Jeotgalibacillus aurantiacus: one gene and its partner. The main gene of each other region encodes a partner of the protein of the gene in region 2 in a complex. Links are inferred from orthologs where the notes say so. Each region holds a gene or a part of one and is shown on either strand. Other genes may lie near its edges.

What was found.
Region 1: the proteins of secY (region 2) and secG are in contact, whole or in part, in a crystal structure (PDB 5AWW), measured with the Thermus thermophilus proteins. The link is inferred for Jeotgalibacillus aurantiacus from one-to-one orthologs. Residues at the interface, in WP_096411648.1 of Thermus thermophilus: Leu14, Gln16, Arg17, Phe20, Ile34, Pro35, Pro37, Ile72, Arg108, Arg109, Asn112, Gln113, Arg116, Ile117, Ile120, Pro145, Gly146, Trp147, Phe152, Phe155, Val156, Val159, Thr160, Val162, Ala163, Gly164, Ala166, Leu167, Trp170, Glu173; in WP_223903268.1 of Thermus thermophilus: Tyr5, Ile9, Tyr12, Leu13, Ala16, Leu19, Val20, Val23, Leu24, Gln26, Glu27, Pro28, Gln30, Gly31, Ala32, Asp34, Leu35, Met36, Gly37, Gly38, Ser39, Ala40, Asp41, Leu42, Phe43, Ala45, Arg46, Val48, Tyr53, Thr56.

Annotation. Positions count from the first base shown.
Region 1 is NZ_JACNMS010000007.1:101,967-113,732, reverse strand. What follows is about bases 3,230-6,097. They hold secG (preprotein translocase subunit SecG), read left to right. Parts: upstream 3,230-4,480; coding sequence 4,481-4,714; downstream 4,715-6,097. Other genes in these bases: rnr (ribonuclease R), read left to right, coding at 5,806-6,097; H7968_RS16650 (alpha/beta hydrolase), read left to right, coding at 5,029-5,781; H7968_RS16660 (ATP-binding cassette domain-containing protein), read right to left, coding at 3,353-4,306; H7968_RS16665 (ABC transporter permease), read right to left, coding at 3,230-3,360. Outside these bases: gpmI (2,3-bisphosphoglycerate-independent phosphoglycerate mutase), read left to right, coding at 1-252; eno (phosphopyruvate hydratase), read left to right, coding at 398-1,690; H7968_RS16670 (DUF1540 domain-containing protein), read left to right, coding at 2,176-2,325; more of H7968_RS16665, read right to left, coding at 2,569-3,229; more of rnr, read left to right, coding at 6,098-8,124; SsrA-binding protein SmpB, read left to right, coding at 8,169-8,633; H7968_RS16630 (PilZ domain-containing protein), read right to left, coding at 9,430-9,798; H7968_RS16625 (DMT family transporter), read right to left, coding at 10,302-11,195; H7968_RS16620 (secondary thiamine-phosphate synthase enzyme YjbQ), read right to left, coding at 11,206-11,610. UniProt on the Bacillus subtilis protein: Involved in protein export. Participates in an early event of protein translocation.
Region 2 is NZ_JACNMS010000008.1:28,766-37,798, reverse strand. What follows is about bases 5,990-8,915. They hold secY (preprotein translocase subunit SecY), read left to right. Parts: upstream 5,990-6,764; coding sequence 6,765-8,066; downstream 8,067-8,915. Other genes in these bases: map (type I methionyl aminopeptidase), read left to right, coding at 8,774-8,915; H7968_RS16925 (adenylate kinase), read left to right, coding at 8,124-8,774; rplO (50S ribosomal protein L15), read left to right, coding at 6,325-6,765; rpmD (50S ribosomal protein L30), read left to right, coding at 6,113-6,295; rpsE (30S ribosomal protein S5), read left to right, coding at 5,990-6,099. Outside these bases: rplB (50S ribosomal protein L2), read left to right, coding at 1-371; rpsS (30S ribosomal protein S19), read left to right, coding at 432-710; rplV (50S ribosomal protein L22), read left to right, coding at 730-1,071; rpsC (30S ribosomal protein S3), read left to right, coding at 1,075-1,737; rplP (50S ribosomal protein L16), read left to right, coding at 1,740-2,174; rpmC (50S ribosomal protein L29), read left to right, coding at 2,164-2,364; rpsQ (30S ribosomal protein S17), read left to right, coding at 2,387-2,650; rplN (50S ribosomal protein L14), read left to right, coding at 2,693-3,061; rplX (50S ribosomal protein L24), read left to right, coding at 3,099-3,410; rplE (50S ribosomal protein L5), read left to right, coding at 3,433-3,972; H7968_RS16965 (type Z 30S ribosomal protein S14), read left to right, coding at 3,997-4,182; rpsH (30S ribosomal protein S8), read left to right, coding at 4,213-4,611; rplF (50S ribosomal protein L6), read left to right, coding at 4,643-5,179; rplR (50S ribosomal protein L18), read left to right, coding at 5,213-5,575; more of rpsE, read left to right, coding at 5,599-5,989; more of map, read left to right, coding at 8,916-9,033. UniProt on the Bacillus subtilis protein: The central subunit of the protein translocation channel SecYEG. Consists of two halves formed by TMs 1-5 and 6-10.

The DNA of each region.
Region 1 (11,766 bases), on a different replicon or contig from region 2:
GTGGATCTGATCCATGAAAAAGGCGGCCATGCCATTATCACAGCAGATCATGGTAACTCAGACGAAGTCATTACGACAGATGACAAGCCAATGACTGCACACACAACAAACCCTGTCCCTGTGATCGTCACAAAAGAGGGTGTGGAGCTTCGCGACGGAGGAATCCTTGGCGACCTGGCCCCAACGATGCTTGATCTTCTGAAGGTTGAAAAGCCGGAGGAAATGACAGGTGATTCTTTAATTAAAAAGTAAAACAAAACGCGTCCGGCAGTGATTCCGGCCTGCCGAACGAATGGTTGACCCGGCAACATCAGGACGTGAATTTGCGGTGATCGTCCGACTGATTGTAAGTAAGCTGAATGAACAAAAATTATTCAAAACGAGGAGAGATTTAACAATGCCATTTATTGTAGATGTGTATGCACGCGAAGTATTAGACTCACGCGGCAACCCAACAGTAGAAGTGGAAGTTATTACAGAAAGCGGCGCATTTGGCCGTGCATTAGTACCATCTGGTGCATCAACTGGTGAATACGAAGCAGTTGAACTTCGTGACGGCGACAAAGGCCGTTACCTTGGAAAAGGCGTTCTGAAAGCAGTTGAGAACGTAAACAACATCATCGCACCTGAACTGATCGACAGCTACTCAGTACTTGATCAGGTTTCAATCGACAAAGCGATGATCGAGCTTGATGGAACTGAAAACAAGAGCAAGCTTGGCGCTAACGCAATCCTGGGTGTATCTATGGCCGTTGCACACGCTGCAGCTGACTACCTTGATATCCCACTTTATCAGTACCTTGGCGGCGTAAACGCGAAGCAGCTTCCGGTACCAATGATGAACATCGTAAACGGTGGAGAGCACGCTGACAACAACGTGGACATCCAGGAATTCATGGTTATGCCTGTAGGTGCTGAAACATTCCGTGAAGCACTTCGCATGGGCGCAGAAATCTTCCACGCACTTAAAGCAGTACTTCAGGCAAAAGGCTTGAACACAGCTGTAGGTGACGAAGGTGGATTTGCTCCAAACCTAAGCTCTAACGAAGAAGCACTTTCAACAATCATCGAAGCAATCGAAAAAGCTGGCTACAAGCCAGGCGAAGAAGTTGTTCTTGCGATGGACGTAGCAGCTTCTGAAATCTTCAACAAAGAAGACGGCAAATACCACCTGTCAGGCGAAGGCGTTGTGAAAACATCTGCTGAAATGGTTGACTGGTATGCTGAGCTTGCTGACAAGTACCCAATCGTATCAATCGAAGACGGTCTTGACGAAAATGACTGGGATGGCTTCAAGCTTCTAACTGAAAAAATCGGTGACCGCGTACAGCTTGTTGGTGACGATCTATTCGTTACAAACACAACGAAGCTTTCACAGGGAATCGAGCAGGGTATTGGTAACTCTATCCTGATCAAAGTGAACCAGATCGGTACACTGACTGAAACATTTGACGCAATCGAAATGGCAAAGCGCGCTGGTTACACAGCTGTTATCTCTCACCGTTCTGGTGAAACAGAAGATGCAACGATCGCTGACATCGCTGTTGCGACAAACGCTGGTCAAATCAAGACTGGTGCTCCATCACGTACAGACCGCGTTGCGAAGTACAATCAGCTTCTTCGTATCGAAGATCAGCTGGCTGCAACGGCTCAGTACCTTGGTGCAAAAACGTTTTATAACCTTCGCTAATTAGTGAATGGTATATGCAGGACTATCCTTTTGGGTAGTCCTGTTTTTTGTTTTTTAAAACCGGGCCGAGGGGCATCTTGTTTTCTGAACATAAAGAGGTGTAGGATAAGGAAACCGTGCCGGGTAATTCCTTCGCTTTCCACGGCCGCGCGGTGAGCCAGCTAGTGCTACGCACTACGCTGTCTCACCTGTCGCTCCTCTGCCGTAGGAGTCTACGGAATGACCCGGCACTCAGTAATTTTAATTACCAGCTGACTTTGTTGTTTGAAATTATTAGATCCATTAAGTTCTACGGCTCCTAAGACTAAATAACATATTTAAGTCAGGGCTGGAGAATAATAAGTGAGAACTGGCCAGTTCGAATTAATGTCAGAAAATACAGAAAATAATTCACGCTTTGTCTTTCATTGGCTATAATGAAGGTAGCAGAGATTTAATCCAGACGTATTCTGATTCAAAAGATCTTGAAAGAGGAGGCGTTTTTAATGGAGCAAATCATTATGTGCGAAGTGGATAGCTGTAAATTTAACCGGGAAGGCAGCAGGTGTGGGGCGGAAAAGATTTTTGTCGGTGCCCACAAAGGCCATGCCGACTCCAGTGACGAAACGGATTGCAAGACGTTTGAGCATGTATAAGAAAAGGCCGGCTCTTTGAGAGTCGGCCTTTTCATTGACTTTTTTTGAATTTTAACTTTCTTGAACTAAATAATGCTTACATTGATATCACTTAGATTGTATTTAATAAAAGTGCCGGGACATTCCGCAGACTCCTGCGGCAGAGGAGCGACAGGTGAGACAGCGTAATGCGAAGCATTAGCTGGCTCACCGCGCGGCCGCGGAAAGCGGAGGAATGTCCCGGCACGGCTTCAATATTCGATGTCAATCCGTACTAACAGCCTTTTTAGCAGAAACGGCTGAAAACGTAATGGTAATCGCACATAACCCGATGATGACTAAGAACCCAAGCACAATCGGCCATGTATCAGTAAAGCCGTCAATCAAAACAGCACGCATTGCTTCGAACAGATACGTGACAGGGTTAATTGATGCAGCCACCTTCAGCCACGCAGCATCAATCAGCTCATACGGCACAAACGTCGTGCTCAGGAAAATGAGCGGGAAGAAGATAAATGTTCCTGCCTGGGCAGACTGTGCATTTTTAGCGCGCAAGGCGACTCCGACGGAATAACCTGCAAAGGCAAGCCCCCAACCCAACGTGAGCAACAGCACAACGACGACACCTAGGGCGCCTCCAGCCACTTCAAGGCCGAGGAAAAAACCAACGCAGATAATAAGTCCGGCTTGGATCACGAGCTGCAGCATCCCGGCAATAATCGGTCCGAGCACGATCGCAAGTCGTGAGCTTGGTGTCAGCAGAAGCCGCGAGAAAAATCCGTTATCGAGGTCCTTTACAAGCGCCTGTCCCGCTCCACCGGCACCGCCAATCGCAGCAGAAACAATGGATACGGGTAAAATAAAGGCTAAATAATTCGCTCCTTCAAAGGCGGGAAGATTAGCAATCCCGCTTAAGCCCGCTTCGTAAACAAACAGGAAAAACATACTGATCGCAAGGTTTGGAATGAAGATCAGCGGATTCCGCAAAATCGTTATGATACTTCGTTTCGTAATCACCATCGTATCGCTGAAAAAGCTGCCCTGCTGATTATTCATGGACGGCACCTTCTTTCTTATCATTCGTCACCTGAATGAATACATCATCCAGAGAAGGCGGCTTCACATTCAGCTGAGCAGGGTGGAGGTTTTGTTCATCAAGCTTTCTGATGACATCCGCTAAAATGGATGTCCCGTTTTCCGCAAGGATTGTGACATCGTTTTTCAACCGTTCTGTCTGGTAATCAGGTGAGGAGACAGCTTCATATGCTTTAATCGCATCTGCTTCTTCTTCAAACTGAAGCACAACAGCATCGAGGCCAAGCGTCCGCTTCAGCTCCTCGGGTGTACCTGTCGCAACAATCTGTCCTTTATTGATGATTGAAATGCGGTCAGCCAGCTGATCGGCTTCTTCAAGGTACTGGGTGGTGAGAAAGATTGTTGTTCCTTCTTCTTTATTCAGACGCTTAATTTCCTTCCAGATCGCTTTGCGGTTTGTTGGATCGAGACCTGTTGTCGGCTCATCCAGAAATAAAATTTTCGGCTTATGCACGAGCGTCATCGCAAGGTCCAGACGTCTTCTCATCCCGCCAGAATATTTCCCGCTCATCCGGTCAGCATCCTCAGTAAGTCCAACAAGCTCAAGCAATTCAGCTGCCCGTTCTTTTGCCTGCTTTTTGCTGAAGCCGAACAGTCTTGCCTGGAACTCCAGTAATTCCCGACCTTTTAAGTCAGGATCTATTCCTGTTTCCTGGAGGGCGACGCCAATAGACAGCCGTACTTTTTCAGGGTCTTTATTGACATTATAGCCAGCGACCTCCATTGTTCCCGAGGTAGGCTTCAAAAGGGTGGTTAACAGCTGAACGGTTGTCGATTTACCGGCTCCGTTAGGTCCTAAAAACGCAAAAAATTCCCCTTCTGCCACATCAAAGGAAATCCCTCTGACTGCTTTTACATCACCTTTAAAGGTCTTTACAACATCTTTAACATGTATGGCACCATTCATCTATATAACCTCCCGACATTTGTGTCAGTTTTCATAGCTTTATTTTATGCTGTTCAAATGATTTTGACAATTTGCAGTGTTTTTATTCATCATGTGAAAACAAAGATTGTATGGTGTATGGGCGTATGATAAAATGAAAAAAGTGTAAGGTTCGGTTCAGGAGGTGGAACATTTATGGAAACGTTATTAACAGTATTACTTGTGATCACTTGTATCTCATTAATCATTGTGGTTCTTCTGCAATCAGGAAAAAGCGCAGGTCTTTCAGGCGCCATTTCCGGAGGAGCAGAACAGCTTTTTGGTAAACAGAAAGCGCGAGGAATTGACCTTGTTTTAAATCGTTTGACTATTGTTCTGTCGGTGCTGTTTTTCGTCTTGACGATTGCAGTTGCCTATTTCATTCAATAAATGCGAGAATCCCGATCATGACTGGTCGGGTTTTTTATTTGGATAAAGCCGGGCCGTGGCGCATCCTGCGCTTTTGGCATTTGATCATACAAGAGTGGTTAAATAACCCGGGAAAGTTGTCAAATAACCCTGAAGAGTTGTCAAATCACTTCAAAGAGTGGTTAAATACCCCGAAAGAGTGGTTAAATAACCGCAAAAAGTGGTCGAATCGCAATGTCCCCACCTAAGATACATTCTTAAACCGCCCGAATAGCATTCCGGCGGGATCTTTACTAAAATAGAGACAGATGAATATGCAACAGGAGTGACTTGAAATGAAATTGAATTTGCCAAAACCATTTACGTTTGAAGGTGGGAAGCGTGCGGTGCTTTTATTGCATGGGTTCACCGGAAATTCGTCGGACGTCCGGATGCTTGGGCGTTTTTTAGAGAAGAACGGTTATACGTCTCATGCGCCGCATTATAAGGGGCATGGTGTGCCACCGGAGGAGCTTGTGGAGACGGGCCCGAAAGACTGGTGGAAGGATGTTATGCGCGGGTATGATCATCTGAAGGCGCAGGGCTATGAGGAGATTGCGGTTGCCGGACTTTCTTTGGGAGGCGTATTTTCGCTTAAATTAGGTTACACTGTTCCTGTAAAGGGTATCGTGACCATGTGCGCGCCGATGTACATCAAAAGTGAAGAAGTGATGTATAAAGGAGTTTTGGATTACGCACGCGAATTTAAGAAGTATGAGAAGAAAGATGAAGATCAGATTGAAGCTGAAATGAAGGAATTTGAAAAGACCCCAATGAAGACGCTGAAGTCACTGCAGGAGTTAATTGGTGATGTCAGAGAGTCTGTTGATATGATTTATACACCGACATTTGTAGTGCAGGGACGACATGATCACATGATTAATACGGATTCTGCCAATATTATATACGACGGTGTAGAAACTGATCAGAAAAAGCTCAAGTGGTATGAGGAATCAGGACATGTGATTACGCTTGATAAAGAGAAAGAACAGCTGCATGAGGATGTGCTGGCATTTCTTGATTCGCTTGACTGGTCCGCCGATAAATAACGGCTGGAAATGGAGGAATCGCCGATGGAAGATTCGATTATGGAAATGAGAGACAGGCTTCTGACGTTTATGAGGGAGGAAGCCTACAAACCGCTGACGGTTCAGGAGCTCGAAGAAGAGTTCGGGATTACGGATTCAGTGGAATTTAAAGCGCTTGTGAAATCACTCGTGATTTTGGAGGAAAAAGGGGAGATTGTACGTACGCGGAGCAACCGCTACGGTGTCCCTGAGAAGATGAATCTCGTTCGTGGTACACTGAGCGGTCATGCGAAGGGATTTGCTTTTTTAATTCCTGAAGATAGTGAGCGTAAGGATATTTTTATCCCGCCAAATGAGTCTGCTAATGCGATGCACGGGGATAAGGTACTCGTACGCGTATCAAGCCAGTCCCGCGGTGACCGTGAAGAAGGAACCGTGGTGCGTATTCTGGAGCGAGGCACTAAGCAGGTCGTGGGTACGTATACGGAAAGCAAAAACTTCGGATTTGTCATTCCAGACGATAAGAAAATGGCAAGCGATATTTTCATCCCAAGAAACGCTAACAAAGGAGCAGTGGAAGGACACAAGGTGATTGTTGAAATTACTGCGTATCCGGACGGCCGCAACAGCGCTGAAGGGGAAGTCGTAAAAATCCTTGGTCATAAAAATGATCCTGGTGTCGACATTTTATCAATCATCCATAAACACGGGATCACGATTGAATTCCCGGATGACGTGATTAAGCAGGCGAATGAGGTACCGGATGAAATTGATCCGGCTGACTTAAAGGACCGCCGCGATCTGCGTGACGTGACAACCGTTACGATTGACGGAGCGGACGCGAAGGACCTCGATGATGCCATTTCGTTAACGAAGCTTGATAACGGGAATTATCTGCTTGGCGTTCATATTGCTGACGTCAGTCATTACGTGACAGAGGGCTCTCCAATCGATGAGGAAGCATACGAGCGCGGGACGAGTGTGTATTTAGTAGACCGGGTCATCCCGATGATTCCGCACCGTCTATCTAACGGGATCTGTTCACTGAATCCGAAGGTGGACCGCCTGACGCTTTCCTGTGAAATGGAGATCGATCAAAACGGCGGCGTGGTGAATCACGAGATTTTCCAGAGTGTGATCCGCACGAATGAACGTATGACCTATTCTGACGTGAATAAAATTCTCGTGGATCAGGATGAAGCGCTAATTGAGAAATATGAACCGCTAGTGCCAATGTTCCGTGAAATGGAACAGCTTGCGGCGATTTTACGCGGTAAACGATTTGGGCGTGGCGCGATCGACTTTGATTTTAAAGAAGCAAAAGTGATGGTGGACGAGGAAGGTCATCCGGTTGAGATCGGCATCCGCGAGCGTTCTGTTGGTGAAAAGCTGATTGAAGAATTTATGCTTGCAGCGAACGAAACGGTTGCTGAGCATTTCCACTGGCTGAATCTGCCGTTCATTTACCGTATTCACGAGGATCCGAAAGCTGAAAAGCTGGAGCGGTTCTTCGAGTTTATTACAAACTTCGGGATCACGGTAAAAGGTTCCGGTAACGAGATTCATCCGCGTGCGCTCCAGGAAATCATCGATGATATTCAGGGACGTCCGGAGGAAATGGTTGTGTCAACGATGATGCTTCGCTCTATGCAGCAGGCAAAATACAACGAAAACAGTCTCGGTCACTTTGGACTGGCAACTGATTTCTATACACATTTCACCTCACCAATCAGGCGTTATCCGGATTTGATCGTGCACCGTCTGATCCGCACGTATTTGATTAACAAAAAAGTGGATGACCGTACGCAGCAGAAATGGGATTCTATTTTACCGGAGCTTGCGGCGCATACGTCCGGTCGTGAAAGACGCGCTGTTGATGCAGAACGTGAAACGGACGAGCTGAAAAAAGCTGAATTTATGATGGATAAAATCGGTGAAGAATTTGACGGTGTGATTTCATCTGTCACAAACTTCGGGATGTTCGTGGAGCTGCCAAATACGATTGAAGGCCTTGTTCATGTCAGCTATATGACGGACGATTATTATCGCTTTGATGAGCGTCATATGGCCATGATCGGGGAGCGGACAGGTAATGTCTTCCGCATTGGTGATGAGATTACGATCCGCGTTGTTAATGTCAATAAAGAAGAGCGGGCGATCGATTTCGAAATCGTCGGAATGAAAGGCACACCACGCCAGCGCCGCGAAACCGCCAAGGTCATCCAGAGTAAAGAGCGCAGCAGCTCAGGCCGTGTCAGAAAGAAAAACGCCGGCAAGCAGGATGACGGTAAAAAAGGCAACAAAAAGAAGTTTTATAAAGGTGTACCGAAAAATAAAAAGAGTAAGAAAAAGAAACGTAAATAGGAGTCAGGGCTTCCCTGGCTCCCAAGCCACAGGGGGAGAAGAGCATGCCAAAAGGAGAAGGAAAAACAGTCGCGCAAAACAAAAAAGCGCGTCACGATTATTTTATTGAGGAAACGTATGAGGCCGGGATCGTGCTTCAGGGAACTGAAATCAAATCGATCCGCCAGGGCCGCGTGAATCTAAAGGATTCCTTTGCCCGGATCAGCAACGGCGAAGTGTTCCTGAACAACATGCATATCAGCCCGTATGAACAGGGAAACCGCTACAATCATGATCCTGAGCGTGAGCGCAAACTGCTTCTGCACAGACAGCAGATCAATAAGCTGATCGGTGAAACAAAGCAGCAGGGTTATTCACTCGTACCGCTAAAGCTGTATTTAAAAGACGGCTATGCCAAAGTACTGATCGGTCTTGCGAAGGGTAAGAAAAACTACGACAAGCGTGAAACACTGAAGAAAAAAGAGGCAAAACGCGATATCCAGCGTGCCTTCAAGGAAGCGCAGCGCTAGTTGCATCTTGAAAAAAAGACAGCATGTGTTATAATAATATCAGTCGCTTTTAGTGACTGCCCCGGTAATTCCGGGATCCCGTACTGAAATAAGCACGTCTTATTTCATCCTTTTACACATGGGGACGTTACGGATTCGACAGGAATGGTTCGAGCTTGAGTTGCGAGCCGGAGGGACCGTCTCCGTCATCAACGTCAACACAAATAGTTAACAACAAACAAGATTACGCTCTAGCTGCCTAATAAGCACTTGAGACCTCACCTGTCTATCGCCCATGTAGACTGTGCTGAGGTTCACTTATAGTGGGATACGCAAGTCGCTGCCACCTGAAGTAGCTTGAAGAGACCAATCAGGATAGCCGTTCGGACGCCTGTCAGTTGGCATATGTTACGGTGAATCGCAAATAGGCTGACTACGCTCGTAGAAGCTTAAGTATTGAAGTTTCTGGACGTGGGTTCGACTCCCACCGTCTCCACCAAATATATATTTGGTGGTTTTTTATTTGTCTAAAAAAGGTTTGTACATAAAACCGTGCCTGAATCTCCCTCCCTTTCCGCGGCCGTGTGGTGAGCCAGCTAGTGCTACGCACTACGCTGTCTCACCTGTCGCTTCTCTGCCGCAGGAGTGTCGGGAGCTTCAGGCACTCAATAATATTTCTAATCTTACAAGGCTATAAATAACATTCAACGTTCACAAATGATTTGCATATCATAAATCAATATGTTTTGAATCAAGAACAACAACTAATTTAAAAAGCATCAACCAGACTTTATCAAAAGTTCGGTTGATACTTTTCTTATACCTGCTTCACATACACTTTCAACTGCTGAATAATCTCTTCTTTGATATCATCACCTGCATAAAAATGTACGCCGTAGAAGTAATCGTCGAAGTAGATTTTTTTCCAGATGATTTCGGCTTTAATTTCGTAGACAGATTGGTTCAGCATAAATTGCAAATGGATTTTTACAGGGTAATCGCTATCCTTATCTACTGGGAGGTTGAGATTCGTGCTGATTTTGGTTCCGCTGGGACTGAGGTCATGCATGAGTGCTGTGCCTGCATGCGAATGAACTTCTTTTCCATTTAACTCATAAATAGAAAATGCAGCCTTGATCGGTGTTTTGAAGGTAAAGCGAAAACTGTCTTTTCGATTATATCGCAAATGACTCACCTCACGGAAAATAGGGTCACCGGAAAAGAGTTCCGGTTTCTTTAATTATCGGTCATATGTGAGAAATTTCTACTATATTTAAAAATCTTTAGCATATTAAATGCCTGAAGTGTGCTCACCCTTACAATCATTGCTGACGATAGGATCCATCATATTATTCATTCGTTATTTGTCGAAAAAATCCTCATAATATCATCCATAAATCGTCAATTTTTTTATCGGATTTATCTCATAATAAATTCATACGTTTATGAAGGAGCTGACAGACAACATGTATATTTTACACAGGAAAAACAACGGCACTCATGAAGTGTTAAAGGATTCACTCAGCAAAACGTTCAAGTTTTTTGTGAATCAGCATGAGGCCAGCCAACTTTCATCAAAACTGAACCGGTACACCCAACAGGAAAAGCAGTGGAGAGTAAAGAAAATCAACCTATAGATATTCAAAAAAAGAAACCTGGCATCGAGTCCGGGTTTCTTTTTTTAGGTGCTTAAGCTGCTTCAACAGCTGACCCTTTTCTGCTCTTTGCCTTTCTGTTGGCAATATAGATCCCGCTGAAGATGATCAGCATGCCTGCAATCAGTGATGGCGTAACGGCTTCATCCAGGAGGACACTTCCCCAGATCATGGCTGAAACCGGCGCTAAATAGGTGACGGTTGTGGCGAACTCGGGTGAGCTTTCTTTTACCAGATAATAATACAGCAGATAGGCAATCCCTGAGCCAAAGCAGCCGAGTCCGATTGCAGCGATCCAGAACGTCTGATCAAACGTAAAGGCTGCAGGTGAGGTTCCTGACACAAGCATGGCAGCTAGACTGATGATTGCCCCCGTAATAAGTGAGCTCGTTGACAGCAGCACGACCCCAGTATTTCTGGCAAAGCGCATGACATAATGGGAGCCAAACCCATAGCACATCGCTCCGAGGACCATCGTGCCAACCCCCACAAACTCAGATGAAAATAATCCGCCTATATTAAATTCAATCAGGACGAGGACGCCTAGAAATCCTGTAGCAATGCCTGTCCATTGTTTTGCATTAAGCTTCTTTTTAAATAGAAAGAAACCGATCAGTCCTGCACACACAGGGGTGAGCGCATTCAAAACGGAAGCCGTATTGGATGCAATCTGTGTCTCGCTTAAAGCGATCAGTGCCCAGGGAAAAGCGGCGTTAAACAGTCCGATTACCACCAGGTGACCCCATGGAACAGGTGTCGTCAACCTCTTTCGCTGAGTCCATAAAATCGGCAGTAAAATCAGCGCTCCCGCTGTACAGCGGATAAAAACGGTTCCCCAGACACCGGAGGATTCGGCAAGCAATTTAATAAAGACAAAAGACAGTCCCCAGATTAAACTGAGTCCTGCCAGTGCGAAATAAGGTCTCATAAGCTTCTCCTTACTGTCCGATCAGCGTAACGGTGTAGGAACGTGAGCGTCTCGGTCCGTCAAATTCACAAAAATAAATGCCCTGCCATGTGCCTAACACGAGCTGTCCGTTTTGAACAGGGATCGTCTGAGCATGTCCAACTGTACTTGTTTTCAGATGAGCGGCTGTGTTGCCCTCCATGTGAAGGTCCTGATCGTGATGCCATGGATACACTTCATCGAGGCGTCTCAGAAAATCGGTTTTAACATCCGGATCTGCATTTTCGTTTACCGTAATACCGGCCGTTGTATGTCTGGACGTCACAACGGCAATCCCTGAAGTGAAGCCCTGATTCGTGATCCAGTGCTGCACGTCATCTGTTATCTCAATCATTTCATCGCGTTTTGAGGTATGTAAAATAAAGGTTTCAAACATGTATAATCTCTCCTTTCTCTAACAGTGTAACGCCTGATAGAAGTTTAGGAAACTCCTAATTAAGTGTCACGTTTTTCCACTGTTCACAGCATGTTAAAATGAAAGCGTTTTAATTTACGGAAATATTGATAAATTCAGAATACTTGTTGATATACC
Region 2 (9,033 bases):
TAGTACGTTCAGCTGGTACATCAGCACAGGTACTTGGTAAAGAAGGTAAATACGTTCTTGTTCGTCTTAACTCAGGCGAAACTCGTATGATCCTTGCTACTTGCCGCGCTACAGTTGGTCAGGTAGGAAACGAGCAGCACGAACTTATCAACATCGGTAAAGCAGGACGTTCACGCTGGTTAGGCAAGCGCCCAACAGTACGTGGATCTGTAATGAACCCGAACGATCACCCACACGGTGGTGGTGAAGGTAAAGCACCGATCGGACGTAAGTCTCCAATGTCACCATGGGGTAAACCAACACTTGGTGCTAAGACTCGTAAGAAGAAAAACAAATCCGATAAATTTATCGTACGCCGTCGTAAAAAATAACGGGATTGAGCTACGGTTCAACATACGAACCGTAGGGCAATCACGAAAGGAGGTTCCAGTATGGGTCGCAGCTTGAAAAAAGGACCTTTCGTGGACGATCACTTAATGTCAAAGGTTGAGAAGCTTAATGAAGCGGACAAGAAGCAGGTTATCAAAACTTGGTCTCGCCGTTCTACAATCTTCCCTAACTTCATCGGTCATACAATCGCTGTATACGATGGACGTAAGCACGTACCGGTTTACGTGACTGAAGATATGGTTGGTCACAAACTTGGTGAATTCGCACCAAGCCGTACGTACAAAGGTCACGCAAGTGATGATAAGAAAACAAGACGCTAATTGAGAGGAGGCTATCCTAATGCAAGCTAAAGCTGTTGCGAGAACAGTTCGTATTGCTCCTCGTAAAGTACGCCTAGTAGCAGATTTAATCCGCGGTAAGCAGGTTGGCGAAGCGGTGGCTATCTTAAACCACACACCACGCTCTGCATCACCAGTAATCGAGAAAGTATTAAAATCTGCTGTAGCGAACGCTGAGCATAATTACGACATGGACATCAACAACCTTGTGATTTCTGAAGCATACGTGAATGAGGGACCAACACTTAAACGTTTCCGTCCTCGTGCACAAGGTCGTGCAAGTGCCATTAACAAACGTACTAGCCACATTACAATCGTGGTATCTGAAAAAAAGGAGGGATAATGCGTGGGTCAAAAAGTACATCCAATTGGACTACGTATCGGAGTCATTCGTGACTGGGAATCAAAATGGTTCGCAGGCAAAGACTATGCAGACTTACTTCATGAAGACCTGAAAGTACGTGACTACATCGAAGGTCGTTTGAAAGAAGCATCTGTTTCTAAAGTAGAAATCGAGCGTGCGGCTAACCGCATTAACATTACAATTCACACTGCAAAGCCAGGTATGGTTATTGGTAAAGGTGGAACGGAAGTCGAAGCACTTCGTAAAGACCTTAACAAAATCACTAACAAGCGTGTTCACATCAACATCGTTGAAATCAAGCGCGCAGACCTTGATGCTAAACTTGTAGGTGAAAACATTGCACGTCAACTGGAAAACCGTGTATCTTTCCGTCGTGCACAAAAGCAAGCGATCCAACGCACAATGCGTGCTGGCGCTAAAGGGATCAAAACTCAGGTTTCTGGTCGTCTTGGCGGAGCAGACATCGCACGTGCTGAACATTACAGTGAAGGTACTGTTCCACTTCATACTCTTCGTGCTGACATCGACTACGCTCACGTTGAAGCGGATACTACGTATGGTAAGCTCGGAGTTAAAGTATGGATCTACCGTGGAGAAGTTCTTCCTACCAGAAACAAGAAGAAATCCGAGGAAGGAGGAAACTAATCATGTTATTACCTAAACGCGTTAAATATCGTCGTGTACACCGCGGAAAAATGCGCGGACAAGCGAAAGGCGGTACTGAAGTAAACTTCGGTGAATACGGCCTTCAAGCTTTAGAAGCGAGCTGGATCACAAACCGCCAGATCGAATCTGCACGTATCGCGATGACACGTTACATGAAACGTGGCGGTAAAGTATGGATTAAAATCTTCCCACACAAGCCTTACACGAAGAAACCTCTTGAAGTCCGAATGGGTTCTGGTAAAGGGGCACCTGAAGGATGGGTTGCAGTTGTAAAGCCGGGTAAGATTATGTTTGAAATCGCTGGAGTATCTGAAGAGGTTGCTCGTGAAGCTCTTCGTCTTGCATCACACAAACTTCCGGTTAAGTGTAAGTTTGTAAAACGAGAAGAAATTGGTGGTGAATCAAATGAAAGCTAATGAAATTCGTGACCTAACCACTGCCGAAATTGAACAAAAAGTAAAATCACTTAAGGAAGAGCTATTTAACCTTCGTTTTCAGCTAGCTACTGGCCAGCTTGAAAACACAGCTCGTATCCGTGAAGTACGAAAAGCCATTGCTCGCATGAAAACCGTGATTCGTGAAAGAGAAATTGGCGCTAACAACTGATAACTGAGAGGAGGTTTGCAGCATGAGTGAACGCAACCAGCGTAAAGTTTATACCGGCCGTGTTGTTTCTGACAAAATGGACAAAACAGTCACTGTAATGGTAGAAACGTATAAGAAACATTCACTTTATGGCAAACGAGTAAAGTACTCTAAGAAGTACAAAGCTCACGATGAACAAAATCAAGCCAAGGTTGGCGATATTGTTCGTATCATGGAAACTCGTCCGCTTTCAGCAACAAAACGTTTCCGTCTAGTGGAAGTCGTAGAAGAAGCGGTTATTATCTAATACATTGTTCGGAAATGTTAATTCCGAAGGGAGGTAACCTACATGATTCAACAAGAATCCCGTTTAAAAGTAGCTGACAACTCTGGCGCACGTGAAGTATTAACCATTAAAGTTCTTGGTGGTTCAGGCCGCAAGACTGCAAACATTGGTGATGTGATCGTCTGCACAGTGAAACAGGCAACACCAGGAGGCGTTGTTAAAAAAGGTGACGTTGTAAGAGCAGTAATTGTTCGTACAAAGAGCGGAGTTCGTCGTAACGATGGAACGTACATCAAGTTCGACGAAAACGCATGTGTCATCATCCGTGACGACAAAGGTCCACGCGGAACTCGTATCTTTGGACCGGTTGCTCGTGAGCTTCGTGACAACAACTTCATGAAGATCGTTTCTCTAGCACCAGAAGTTCTTTAATTGATCAATAACCACCGTATCAAGGAGGTGCGACAGGATGCACGTTAAAAAAGGCGACAAAGTAATGGTCATTTCAGGTAAAGACAAAGGCAAGACAGGTACTGTACTTGCAGCTCTTCCGAAAAAAGACCGTGTTGTGGTTGAAGGTGTGAACATCGTTAAAAAGCACTCAAAGCCATCACAATTGAATCCACAAGGTGGAATCTCCAACATGGAGGCAGCGATTCACGTATCAAACGTGATGCTGATCGATCCGAAAACAAACGAACCAACTCGTGTTGGTTACAAAGTTGAGGACGGCAAGAAAGTTCGTATTGCTAAAAAATCAGGTGAATCTTTAGATAAATAGTTAAGAGGGGAGGTACTCAAGAATGAACCGCCTAAAAGAAAAGTTCAACAGTGAAATCACACCTGCTCTAGTGAAGAAGTTCAACTACACTTCTGTTATGCAGGTACCGAAAATCGACAAAATCGTAATCAACATGGGTGTTGGTGACGCAGTTCAAAACACTAAATCATTAGATACAGCAGTTGAAGAGCTTGCGACTATCACTGGTCAAAAGCCTCTAGTAACAAAAGCTAAGAAATCAATCGCAGGTTTCCGTCTTCGTGAAGGTATGCCAATCGGAGCGAAAGTAACACTTCGCGGCGAGCGTATGTATGAATTCTTAGACAAGCTAGTCTCTGTATCTCTTCCACGTGTACGTGACTTCCGCGGAGTATCTAAAAAGTCTTTCGACGGACGCGGAAACTACACTCTTGGTGTTAAAGAGCAGCTTATCTTCCCAGAGATCGATTATGACAAGGTAAATAAAGTTCGTGGTATGGACATCGTAATTGTAACGACAGCTAAAACAGACGAAGAGTCTCGTGAGCTTCTAACTCAATTCGGTATGCCATTCCAAAAGTAATCTCTACAAAAGGGAGGCGTAAACGTGGCTAAAAAATCAATGATTGTGAAACAACAGCGCAAACAAAAATTTAAAGTACAAGAGTATACACGTTGCGAACGTTGCGGACGTCCACACTCAGTACTGCGTAAATTCAAGCTTTGCCGTATTTGTTTCCGTGAACTAGCATACAAGGGTCAAATTCCTGGCGTTAAGAAAGCCAGCTGGTAATACCCGATTTTGGGAAGGAGGTAAATTAATATGACAATGACAGATCCAATCGCAGATCTTTTGACTCGCATCCGTAATGCGAATCAAGTGCGTCACGAGAAGCTAGAGGTACCTGCTTCTAACATTAAGAAAGAAATCGCAGAAATCCTTAAGCGTGAAGGTTTCATCCGTGACGTTGAATATATCGAGGACAGCCAACAGGGCATTATCCGCATCTTCCTTAAGTACGGTGCGAATAACGAGCGTGTTATCACTGGCCTTAAGCGTATCTCTAAGCCAGGTCTACGTGTTTACGCGAAAGCTGATGAGCTTCCACGCGTACTGAACGGTCTTGGAATCGCAATCGTATCAACTTCAACTGGCGTTGTAACGGACAAAGAAGCTCGTGCTAAGCAAGTGGGCGGAGAAGTTCTAGCATACGTTTGGTAATACTTTTTAATCGAAAGAGAGGTGCAACAAAATGTCTCGCGTAGGAAAAAAACCAATCGAGGTACCTTCAGACGTAACGTTAACTTTTGACGGTTCAACAGTTACTGCAAAAGGTCCTAAAGGTGAACTTACATTCACTTTCAACTCAGAAATGAAATTCGAGCAGGAAGGCAGCACATTAACAGTTGTCCGTCCTTCTGACTCTAAAGAGCACCGTACTATTCACGGTACAACTCGTGCAATCCTTAACAACATGATCGAAGGTGTATCTAAAGGCTTCGAACGTGGTCTTGAGCTTATCGGGGTTGGATATCGTGCACAGAAACAAGGTAACAAGCTTGTTCTTAACGTAGGATACTCTCACCCAGTTGAGATTACACCGGAAGAAGGAATCGAAATCGAAGTTCCTTCAAACACAAAAGTGATCGTTAAAGGTGCTAGCAAAGAGCGCGTAGGTGCACTAGCTGCTAACATCCGCGACGTACGTCCTCCAGAGCCTTACAAAGGTAAAGGAATCCGTTATGAAGGTGAACGTGTTCGCCGTAAAGAAGGTAAAACAGGTAAATAATGCCGCTTAGGCGCATGAAAGGAGTGACCTTGATTGATTACTAAAGTTGACAAGAATGCGGTACGTAAGAAGCGTCATGCACGTGTTCGTACGACAATCACTGGTACTGAACAGCGTCCACGTCTAAACGTATACCGTTCTAACAAGCATATCTACGCTCAACTTATCGATGATGTAAACGGCGTAACACTTGCCAGCGCATCTACAAAAGATAAAGAGCTTGGTCTTGAAAGCGGCGGAAACGTCGAGGCTGCAACAAAAGTTGGCGAAGCAATCGCAAAACGCGCAGCTGAAAAAGGAATGAAATCAGTCGTATTTGATCGTGGAGGATATCTTTACCACGGCCGCGTGAAAGCTCTTGCTGATGCTGCACGTGAAAACGGACTTGAATTTTAATAGAAAAAGGAGGGACAATCCAGATGCGTCGCATTGATCCAAACAAACTTGAACTTGAAGAACGCGTAGTTACGATTAACCGTGTCGCTAAGGTTGTTAAAGGTGGCCGCCGCTTCCGTTTCTCTGCTCTTGTAGTAGTAGGAGACAAGAATGGCCATGTCGGTTTCGGTACAGGTAAAGCCCAAGAGGTACCTGATGCGATCCGTAAAGCAATCGAAGACGCGAAGAAAAATCTGATTGAAGTACCAATGGTAGAAGGAACAACTCCTCACCTTGTTACAGGTCGTTTCGGAGCTGGCTCAATCCTGATTAAACCAGCATCTCCTGGTACAGGAATCATCGCCGGTGGACCGGTTCGTGCGGTACTTGAGCTTGCAGGTGTCCACGACATTCTTTCTAAATCACTGGGATCTAACACACCAATCAATATGGTTCGTGCCACAATTGACGGCCTTAACCAGCTTAAGCGTGCAGAAGATGTAGCTAAGCTTCGCGGTAAGTCAGTGGAAGAACTGTTAGGATAAGGAGGGATAAGTGATGGCAAACAAACTAGCAATTACCCTCACTCGCAGCGTGATCGGACGCAATAAAGATCAGCGTGCAACAGTACAGGCTCTTGGTCTTCGTAAGACTAACCAGACTGTTGAACAGCAGGATAACCCTGCAATCCGCGGAATGATCAATAAAGTGTCTCACCTGGTATCAGTTAAAGAAATCTAATTCAACGTTTACAACAAGGAGGTGCCACTATGAAACTTCATGAGTTAAAACCTGCAGAAGGATCCCGCAGAGAGCGCAATCGCGTTGGTCGCGGTATCGGTTCTGGTAATGGTAAGACTGCTGGTAAAGGTCATAAAGGTCAAAACGCCCGTTCAGGCGGCGGAGTACGCCCAGGCTTTGAGGGTGGTCAGAACCCATTAGCACGCCGTCTTCCTAAGCGTGGATTCACAAACATCCACCGTAAAGAATATGCGGTTATTAATCTTGATGCACTAAACCGTTTCGACGAAGGAACAGAAGTAACACCTGAGCTTCTAATCGAAACTGGTGTAGTAAGCAAAGAGCGTGCAGGAATCAAGGTTCTTGCAAAAGGTACTGTAGAGAAGAAACTGACTGTTAAAGCTCACAAATTCTCTTCTGCTGCTAAAGAAGCAATCGAAGCTGCCGGCGGAACAACTGAGGTGGTTTAATGTTTCGGACAATCTCCAATTTTATGCGCGTGGGTGAAATAAGAAACAAAATTATCTTCACTCTTTTAATGTTGGTGGTCTTTCGGATCGGAACATTCATTCCGGTTCCTGGCGTAGATGCACAAGTTCTTCAGGCACAGGACCAGATGTCCGGCCTGATCGGATTTATGAATACGTTCGGGGGCGGAGCTTTAATCAACTTCTCGATCCTGGCAATGGGAATCATGCCGTATATCACGGCCTCCATCATTGTACAGCTTTTGCAAATGGACGTTGTTCCGAAGTTTGCTGAGTGGTCTAAACAGGGAGATGTTGGACGTCGTAAGCTGGCTCAGTTTACACGTTACTTCACGATTGTACTGGCATTCATCCAGGCAATCGGAATGTCTTACGGCTTTAACCGTATGTATGGTGGAACATTGATTCCGGATACATCGGTGACAACGTACATGCTGATTGCAGTCGTACTTACAGCCGGGACAGCTTTTTTAATGTGGTTAGGAGAGCAGATCACAGCTAAAGGTGTTGGAAATGGTATTTCCATTATCATCTTTGCAGGTATCGTGGCCGCTATTCCTAATGGCGTTAACCAGCTTTACGCACAGCAGATTGAAGGTGCGGGGGAGCAATTGTTCCTGAACATCGTCATTCTGGCACTGCTACTACTTGCGGTTATTGCGATTACGGTCGGAGTAATCTTCGTACAGCAGGCACTGCGTAAAATTCCGGTACAATATGCAAAACGTGTTGGTGGCAACAACGCTCAGGCAACTGGCGGACAGTCGTCACACATTCCATTGAAAGTAAACGCAGCAGGTGTAATTCCGGTAATCTTTGCGATTTCCTTCATTATTACACCACAGACGCTAGTCACTTTCTTTGGACAAAACAACATTACAACAACGATTCAGGATGTATTTGATTACACGCAGCCAATCGGTATGACGATTTACGTTGCGCTGATCGTTGCTTTCACGTATTTCTACGCATTCATTCAGGTGAATCCGGAGAATATGGCTGAAAACCTTAAAAAACAAGGTGGTTATATCCCAGGTATCCGTCCTGGACGTGCAACTCAGGATTACCTGACGAGCGTTCTTTACCGTTTGACTTTCGTAGGAGCGATTTTCCTTTCTGTAATTTCGATCCTGCCGATTTTCTTCATTAATCTTGCTGGTCTTCCACAGTCGGTGCAAATTGGCGGAACAAGCCTGTTGATCATCGTTGGGGTAGCACTTGAGACAATGAAGCAGCTGGAAGCACAGCTGGTGAAGCGGAACTATAAAGGATTCATGAGATAATCACATGGTTTTGGGGTGCTACACCCTGAAGCCCATCTTAAATGAGGGGGCTTACTTGTGAATATTGTTTTAATGGGTTTACCTGGTGCCGGTAAAGGGACTCAGGCTGAACGTATTATTGAAAAATATAACATCCCTCATATTTCGACTGGGGATATGTTCCGTGCAGCAATTAAAAACGGTACGGAGCTTGGATTGAAGGCGAAATCGTTTATGGATCAGGGTGACCTGGTTCCTGATGAAGTAACCATCGGAATTGTTCGTGAACGATTAAGCAATGATGATTGCCAAGAAGGGTTTCTGTTAGATGGATTCCCGAGAACAGTGGCACAAGCCGATGCGCTTGATGCATTACTTAAAGACCTTGGCAAGGAACTCGACTATGTTCTAAACATCAAGGTGGAAAAAGAAGAGCTGATGAAGCGTCTAACCGGCCGTTGGATCTGTAAGACCTGCGGGGCAACGTATCATACAGTCTTCAACCCTCCTGCAGTGGAAGGTAAATGTGATAAAGACGGTGGGGAACTGTACCAGCGTGAAGATGACAAGCCGGAAACTGTTAAGAATCGTTTAGATGTTAATATGAAGCAAACCCAGCCTCTTCTGGACTTTTACGGTTCAAAAGGCGTGCTGAAAGACATCGACGGCCAGCAGAATATCGATAAGGTATTCAGCGACGTGGATGAATTGCTCGGGGGCCTTCGCTAATGATCGTTTGCAAGACTCCTCGCGAGATTGAGATCATGCGCGAAGCAGGCAAGATCGTTGCGTTAACCCATCAGGAGCTGCAAAAGTATATTGCGCCTGGAATCACAACGAAGGAACTTGATGAGATTGCTGACCGGTTTATCCGTCAGCATGACGCAGTTCCATCCTTTAAAGGGTACAACGGTTTCAGCGGAAGTATCTGTGCTTCAGTTAATGAAGAACTCGTTCATGGCATCCCTGGAAGCCGCAAGCTGAAAGA